DNA from 2 places in the Mucilaginibacter metallidurans genome. Region 1 is predicted to be linked to the other one. Evidence: riboswitches for the same ligand, from Rfam matches in the RefSeq annotation. Region 1 holds a riboswitch; the other holds the start of a gene.
What was found. A riboswitch is a leader RNA that binds a small molecule or an ion and turns the genes downstream of it on or off. The one in region 1 is predicted to bind fluoride.
Positions count from the first base shown of each region.

Region 2: it holds a riboswitch for fluoride, as region 1 does, so the genes downstream of both, DIU38_RS29555 (voltage-gated chloride channel family protein) here and DIU38_RS25275 (phosphatase PAP2 family protein) in region 1, are expected to answer to the same signal.

Region 1 is NZ_CP043449.1:5,934,104-5,938,348, reverse strand. It holds gene eno (phosphopyruvate hydratase) at 1-647, opposite strand, end outside; gene DIU38_RS25285 (hypothetical protein) at 675-1,103, opposite strand; gene DIU38_RS25280 (metallophosphoesterase family protein) at 1,104-1,850, opposite strand; gene DIU38_RS25275 (phosphatase PAP2 family protein) at 1,847-2,575, opposite strand; fluoride riboswitch at 2,801-2,866, opposite strand; gene DIU38_RS25270 (cation:proton antiporter) at 3,067-4,035, opposite strand.
Region 2 is NZ_CP043449.1:6,862,910-6,867,154, reverse strand. It holds gene DIU38_RS29565 (helix-turn-helix domain-containing protein) at 1-255, opposite strand, end outside; gene DIU38_RS29560 (class I SAM-dependent methyltransferase) at 450-1,196, shown strand; gene DIU38_RS29555 (voltage-gated chloride channel family protein) at 1,200-2,588, opposite strand; fluoride riboswitch at 2,647-2,711, opposite strand; gene DIU38_RS29550 (hypothetical protein) at 2,821-3,012, opposite strand; gene bshA (N-acetyl-alpha-D-glucosaminyl L-malate synthase BshA) at 3,107-4,245, opposite strand, start outside.

The sequences.
Region 1 (4,245 bases):
TCTTCATTAGATTTCAGATTAGGCGCAAAACCACCTTCATCACCGACACCAGTTGAATAACCTTTACCGGAAAGGAGTGATTTCAGGGTATGGAACACTTCCTCGCCCATGCGGATGCTCTCTTTAAAAGACGGGGCGTTGTGCGGCGCGATCATAAATTCCTGGAAGTCTACGTTATTATCCGCATGGCGGCCACCGTTGATGACGTTCATACAAGGTACAGGCATCAGGTATTTATCCCTTTGAACCAACTGGCGGTAAAGCGGGATCTTTTTTGAAACGGAAGAAACGCGCGCGTAGGCGATAGAGGCGGCCAGCATAGCATTGGCACCCAGGCGCGATTTATTGGCCGTGCCATCCAGTTCGATCAGTTGTTTGTCAAAGGCTTCCTGGCTGTCAAATTCCCGTCCGGAGATTGCGCCGTTGACTTCTTTATTTAACCCTGACACTGCTATCTCTACACCTTTACCCTGGTAACGCGATTTATCGCCATCGCGCAGTTCTACCGCTTCCTTTTCGCCGGTACTGGCACCGGAAGGGGATATGCCACGGGCTGTGGAACCGTCTGCTAACTGGATCTCTGCCTCTACGGTTGGGTTTCCCCTTGAATCGAGTACTTCTCTTGCTTTGATTGCTGTAATTTTCATATGTTATAGATAAATGTAAATACTATTTTATTTTGCTTTAAAACTGATGTTCATGATACCGTCAACCGATTGCGTTAGATCGTTTAACAGTGTTTCATATTCCCCCCGGAGCGATTCGTCGATATCCCCATGGCCTTTGAGCCGGTCAAAACCGGCACCGGATACGTCCTCCCAGATAAATGCCGCTTTGGTGCTGATCAGGTGTTTCAGGCTCACACTTTCCTGCTCCAGGCCGTAGGTTTGGACGATCCTGGACAATACTTCCTTTATCTCCCGGGCTCTTTGCTGGAACATTTGCAATTCTTTGGAGGTGAAATCGTGCTCCAGGGTGACCTGCACACCTTTTTCCCGGTGCTGAAGCGTAAAGTAAACCAAAGCTTCCATATCGCGGAGCTTTTCTTCTACGACATGTACCGTGGACTGGATCGATCTTGTTTGACTTTCTGATAAGTTCATTTATGCTTTGCTTAAAAGGGTTGCGTAAATATCCGGTACCCGGCTTTCCCTGATGGCCTGCTCTACCTGCTGCACGGGGTAAGGTACTCTTTTGATCCCGATGTCCAGCCCCGCTCCTTTAGCCGTTGTTAACATCAGGTATGCCGCCCTGGCATCACCATCTTTGGGCTTGCCAACCGAGCCGGCGTTGATGGCCCATTTATAGCTGCCCGCCTGCTTGTCGAACAACTTACGGTAATAGGGCCGGTGGGTATGTCCCATGATCAGGATATCCGTCACATATTCATCCATGATCCTGACCAGCGTGCCTTCCGGGAAATCTTCAAATACATATTCACCGACACTTCGCGGACTGCCATGGGTAAGCAGTACCTGTGCCTTCCCTGCAGGAAGTTCCGGCTCTAATCGCAGAAACTTGGGCAATGACCTGAGATAGATCCGGTTACTATCTGTTAAAACCGCATTGGTATAGGCAATAGCTTTTAAACCGGCTTCCCTTTCTTCAGGCGTTTGGTAGGAAAACGCAAAATCGCTTTGGTTCAGCCCGATAGCCAGGTCATGGTTGCCGCATAGCGTAGGGATTTGATGTGCCCGCAAAAGATCGATCACTTCATTTGGCCAGGGTGCGAAATTGACCAGGTCGCCAAGGCAATAAACCTGGTCGGGCTTATGTTTTCCGATGTCAGCTAAAACGGCCTCCAAAGCTGGAAGGTTAGCATGGATATCACTGATGACGGCTATCTTCATAATACCGCGTATTTAAGGTTAACCAATAGGGTGCAGATAGCCGCAGCCCTTAAAATTGCAACGAGCATTTTTTGCCACCATTCATTTCGCCTTTCGTACCAGGTTTGCGTTTTGGGGAGGAACCAGGTGATCATAGGTATGCTGATGAATATCCCCAGGATGCTGCCGGAAAGCATATCGCCAAGGAAAGCCCAGCCTGCATAGATGCGGGTATAGATCAAGACCATAGCAGTGATCGCAGCCAGGATCATGGCTGCACGGGCGTGCCGGTGAAGCCAGGCGATAAATAAAAACAACCCTGTAATGACCGCCGCCTGCGATGACGGGAAATTAAGTTCGGGCTGAACCTGTTGGCTGCCCAGCACATGGATACTGCTGTCACCGAACACTACTGCCGGGTTTTTCCAGTCAGCAAAATGATTGTATTTGACTGTGATGGTAGCATACCATATAACAAAAACAAGAATCGCGGCAAAGAGCGCTTCAGCGGGCCTTGAACGCGCATATATGAGTACAAAGATTGAAATAATGATATATCCGCCGCTGATCTCCGTCAGCCATAATACCGGGTGGTCAAAAACCTTACGATGAAAGGCATTAAACAATAAAAAGCTGTTCCTTTCGCCATATTGTTTTAGATAAAGGCCAGCACTCAGCCAAAAGATCGCAAACGGTAAAAGATACCAGCCCGTGTTACACAAAAATGTGGTCAGCTTATTTTTCATAGGATGACCTTGGTTTAAGGGTGATCAAATCAAAAGCGTTTCGCAGCAAATGCGGATTTGAGCAACAGGAATATAACTCCGGAACGATGATTACCGGGAATGTTGCGAAGGAATAAAAATGATTAAAGTTGATGACCGTTGATACGGAAACTTTACGTTGATATGTCTGATTTTTTACGATCACCTACAAATATTTTAAGGGCGAGCGAAATAGCCCGTCCGGTTCATTTTGTAGGAGTCATCAGCACGAGGCGGTTATTTTAAACGGAAGACACCATTTCCGTTGGTTGATTCAAATATACAATTTTTACAGATCAATATCTAAAATGTTTTTTTATTTAACTGTCAGGTCACGATATCCCATTAAGGTATCAACAAAAAAATGCAAATTGCTTTATTGTAAATTTTGTTATTCGAAACCAAAGGTATACTGACCTTTACGGTCTAAATCAAAACAAGCACAATTACTACCTGTTTATCAAACTTATTTATTAGGCTTCTTCGGTTTTTTTGGGCAAGAATGAAGGACGGTTGTTTAACAACGAACCAATCATCAGAACGATAGAAGTCATGAGGATAACTTGGATTATCATCGACCGGCTAATAAGGGGTATCTGATAGGGCTCTTTTATTGCTAAGAAAAGCAGAATGGTTATTAGCCCTCTCGGAGCAATAAAAAAAAGTGATTGACGAAATCTCCCCAAAAAACGAAGCGTAAGTGCACGGATTACGAATATTCCAGCAGTAATACCAAACGACCACATCAAGGGCTCGATGTCTGCTAATTCCCGGGTCCTTATGGAATATCCAAATACAATAAAAAACAGCGATCTTATTAAAAATGTCCCTTCGATCGTGATCTCTTTAAATCTTTGTACTTCCGTTCTTAGCAGTTTAGGCCGCAGAAATGCTATCCAACGCGTGGTCTTGATCGCATTTAGGTTATTAAGAAAGAGCCCAAATACGAGTATAAACACAAGAGAAGGTAAATTAAAAACCTTGGATGTTTCATAAATTAAAAGAACGAGAAAAATTATCGGAACAAACTTAATATGATGATCGATCCTGCCCAATAAAAAAGACAATCCCGCGGTGGCGACAAAGGAAATTATGATAATGATAATTAACTGAAGAAAAAAAGATCCAAATGCCAGAAATCCATAACTGGTATGAAGCAAAACAAAATTGAAAAAGATAACCCCGATAATGTCGGATATGCTGCTTTCATAAATAACAAACTCTTTATCATCAGCGTTATAATTTCTAACAGATGGAATTGCTATGGAACTGCTTATAATCGATAATGGAATAGCGTTTGCCAGACAACTCTTAAAAGAATAACCTTCAATGAGATATATGGCCAGCGCCAGGCCAAATGAAAAAATAAATACAGGCAGGCAGGCAACCAGCGCAGACTTCTTTATTAAAGGCAGTTTTGTTTTGTTAAGTTGAAGCTCCAAAGAACCTCCAGTACAATTAATACAAGCCCTATGCTTCCCAAAACCGGCAGTATAGTCTGCAAATTTATAAGGTTAATACCAAAAAAGTTACAAAGTTGCCGAACTATATACCCCAGGAAAAGCAAAAGCATAACCGATGGGATTTTGGTTTTTGCAGATGTGAAGTCAAAAATATAGGCCAGCAAAACCAGAATGCAAAGCGTTAATATT
Region 2 (4,245 bases), 930 kb from region 1:
ATCGGCTTCGGTGTCAAAATGCTGCATTACCTGCCCAGGCAAAATGTAATAAACAGATTGAGCCGGTATCACCATCCCGCGCGAATCAACTACGAGTTTCAGGTTACCGTCCGTTACCAATACAAAAAGATAATGTTCGTTGCGGTGAGGGCTCTTAAGAAAATGAAGATCGCCCGCTTTTCTATAATCAACCACTTGCAAACCAAGCTCAATTACTTCATCAAGTTTGATTGTAGGAATAAGTTCATTGCTCATGAATGCTAAATTTAATACAGTTATTACACTGTTGTTTAATTAATTACACAAAGTTGCTTATTCATCGCATGATATATTTATGTACAATTCCCGGATGATTGTAATTATTTCCTGTTGATGTTACCATCTCAAATCCATGCTTTACAAAATAACAGTGTTTTGAACTATTGCCGAATTATCTTTCCTTTGCACCCATGAGCAACGAACTCACCGACAAGGCATTTTGGGCCGGTTACTGGGAATCAAAAAAAGACCTGGCTTTCAATGTGCCGGCTAATTATACTTTTCACAAGCTGCTAAAAAAAATTATCGATACCCATAAACCGGCGTCGGCTATTGAGCTTGGAGGTTTTCCGGGTTATTTTGCCATTTTTTTAAAGAAGTATTTCGGGTTAAAAACTACGCTGTTCGATTTTTATGTGCACCCAAAAGTTTTAAAGGAAGTACTGGATGCCAATCAGCTTAATGATCAGGACATTGCAGTTATCGAGGGCGACCTATTCAAATACCAACCCGAAACCGAATATGACCTGGTACTTTCATGCGGATTGATAGAGCATTTTAATGATACCAAAGGTATTATTGAAAAACACCTCTCTTTCCTTAAACCGGGAGGCACACTGTTTATTACCCTGCCTAACTTTACCGGTGTTAACGGGTGGGTACAACGCAACTACGACCTTAATAACTACGAAAAACACAACATCAATAGTATGAACCCTCCATTACTGGCCGGCTATTGCAAGGAACTGGGGTTAAAAAATGTTGAGGCATATTATTACGGCAAATTTTCTGTTTGGCTGGAGGATAAGGCTAACAAGCCTGCCATAGCTAAAGCGATCACCAAACTGGTGTGGGTAGCAGGCAAGGTTTTTACCAAAATCATACCGGTTGAATCAAAGCTGCTATCTCCTTATATTGTGGTTACCGCTACTAAATAGTGCTTATTCTCTCGCTTTAAGGAAACTATATTTCGCCAGTTTATGGTATAAATATCCGCGCCTTTTCATTGCTTCCGAAAGCGTTTTGTCATCAGCCGGCCCACCGGTTAACTTAGCAACTCCAATTCTTTGGGAGCCATATATACCCGTATGCCCGCTGAAAAGATAGGCTGTGAAACAGGCTACGGCAAACAACAGGGCGTGTTCGCCACCAAAAAGCTCTATACCCATAAAAGTACAGGCCAGCGGGGTATTAGTTGCGCCTGCAAAAACCGCTATAAAACCCAACGCAGCAAATAGGCTAACCGGCGCATCAAGTAAGCCGGATAGCGTATTGCCTAAAGTAGCGCCAATATAAAACAGCGGTGTTACCTCGCCGCCTTTAAAACCGGTACCTAAGGTTACGGTAGTGTAAATGGTTTTCCAGAGCCAGCTCCAGGTATCGGCACCGCCGGCATGAAAAGCTGAAGGGATTGTAACAGCACCAGCATGTTCGGCATCTACCCCTAAACTCAGATAATCGGGTTTGCCATTAACAAAAGTAAGCGCGATAATGATCAGTCCGCCAATAAACGGGATCAACCAGGGTGTTTTAATGTATTGGGTAAAAAAACTTTTGATGCCATGTACCATTTTGGCAAAAAGGTAACTGACCAGCCCGAAGGCGATAGAAGCTACTATAGTTTTGAAGATCATTAACAAGTCGGTTGAAACGTAGCCTGAAAACCAATGCGGGATAACGGGAATGATATCAATATGATAAGGAGTATGGTGAACACCCCAGGCGGCCACCGTAATATCGCCGGCAATGCCCGCTATAAGGCAGGGCAGCAGCGCGTTATATTGCACCCGGCCTATCGTCAGCACCTCCATTGCAAAAACAGCACCAGTTAACGGCGTACCAAATACCGCACCGAAACCCGCCGCTATGCCCGCGGTAAGTACTGTTTGGGTATCAGTTTCGTTCAGCTTAAGCCATTTGCCTATCATTTGGGCTAAGCTGCCGCCCATTTGTACTGCCGTTCCCTCGCGCCCGGCCGAGCCGCCAAACAAATGAGTGATAATGGTGGTAATCAGCACCAGTGGGGCCATACGCTTAGGGACCCCGCCACCAGGGTTATGGATTTCATCAATAATTAAATTATTCCCCTTTTCGGCCGGACCACCCCAAAATTTATAAATGAAAAATATCGTGATACCTGCCAACGGCAGCAAATACAATAACCAGTTATGTGCAAACCTAAAATGGATAGCCCAACTCAACAACCACAAGAATAAGGCAACCGCGCTGCCAATAACAACAGCTATGGGGATGATAATGACCGTCCACCGAAGGGCGTTTTTAAGAATTGCGAAATGCTGCGAAGAAAAAAGTTGATTTTGATTTTGCATGTTGCTGATATTTATGTACCCACAAAAAATTAGCACAGGATAAAAGCCCGTGAGTTAATTGTCTGTAGGCGCCATCAGCTTTTTAGGGCGGTTAAGTAGGAAGACACCATTTCCTTTTGTGACGCTAATATAGGTTTCTTTTCGCTAAAAATAAAATAGCCTTACTTAGCACGTATGCATGAGTAAGGCTATTTTCCCTTGTCTTTTGAACAGACCGGCTCAAGTTATCTACTTAAGCAACGCTTAGTGTTTCCACATCCTTAAGTGCCAGAAGCATTAATTTACCCTGGTATTCCACCCAGATGTCGGCGAAACTATTCTCATCGTACCCCATAAATTTTAATGGATGACCAATGTGCAGGTTTTTCCATTTCTTTCCGATGTACTTAAGGAGTTGTCCGCTTTTTAGTGTGTGCTTTGCCATAAGTTTTAACTTTTAGGAGTGAAAAACTAAATTAATTAACGAAACCGATAAAATTTAACTTTTAAAGAATATTTTTTGAATTGTATCAGGTTTATTACAACTGTTGGTTAAACAGCTTAGCTTTATTTTGCTCAATTACCTCAAGGTAAAAGTTTTCATATTTGGGCAAAATGGTAGATAATTCAAACTCTTTGGCGTGTGCCAGTGCATTTTCTTTAAATTTAGCTAAACGTTCTTCATCCTCCAAAATAAATATTGCTTTTTCTGCCATGCCTTCTACGTCTCCTGGCTCTTTCAAAAAGCCTGTTACGCCATCAATATTTAATTCGGGCAAACCACCGGCATTACTGCTGATCACCGGCACTTTGCAAGCCATAGCTTCAAGCGCTGCTAAACCAAAACTTTCTGATTGCGATGGCATCAGGAACAAATCGGATACTGAAAGGATCTCTTCAACAGCATCCTGTTTACCTAAAAAACGCACGTTATCGGTAACGCCCAAATCGCGGCAAAGCTGCTCGCACATGGAGCGTTCGGGGCCGTCGCCTACCATCAGCAGTTTCGACGGGATCTTTTTGATCACTTTAGCAAAAATCTTCACTACATCTTCGGTACGTTTTACCTTACGGAAGTTAGAGGTATGTACCAGGATCTTTTCGCCCGATGGTGCAATCGCTTTCTTAAAATGATCTTTAGGTTTAAGGCTGAACCTGCTAAGGTCAATAAAGTTAGGGATCACGAGGATATCCTTCTTAATATCAAAAAACTTATAGGTGTCCTCTTTAAGGTTTTGCGATACGGCTGTTACACCATCACTTTGGTTGATGGAAAAAGTAACAACCGGTTTAAAGGTGCGGTCTTTACCAACCAACGTAATATCTGTACCGTGCAGTGTAGTTACCACAGGGATATAAATGCCATAGGTCATTAATATTTGCTTGGCCATAAACGCTGCCGAAGCATGGGGTATAGCATAATGCACATGCAGTACATCCAGTTGCTCATGACGTACCACATCAACCAGCCTGCTTGCCAGGGCCAGCTCGTACGGCGGAAAATCGAACAGCGGATAGTTGGAAACCGAAACTTCGTGATAAAACAGGTTTTCGGAAAAGAGATCCAACCGGGCCGGCTGGTTATAGGTCACAAAATGAACCTGGTGACCACGGTCTGCAAGGGCTTTACCAAGTTCAGTGGCAACAACCCCGCTTCCGCCAAAGGTTGGGTAACAAA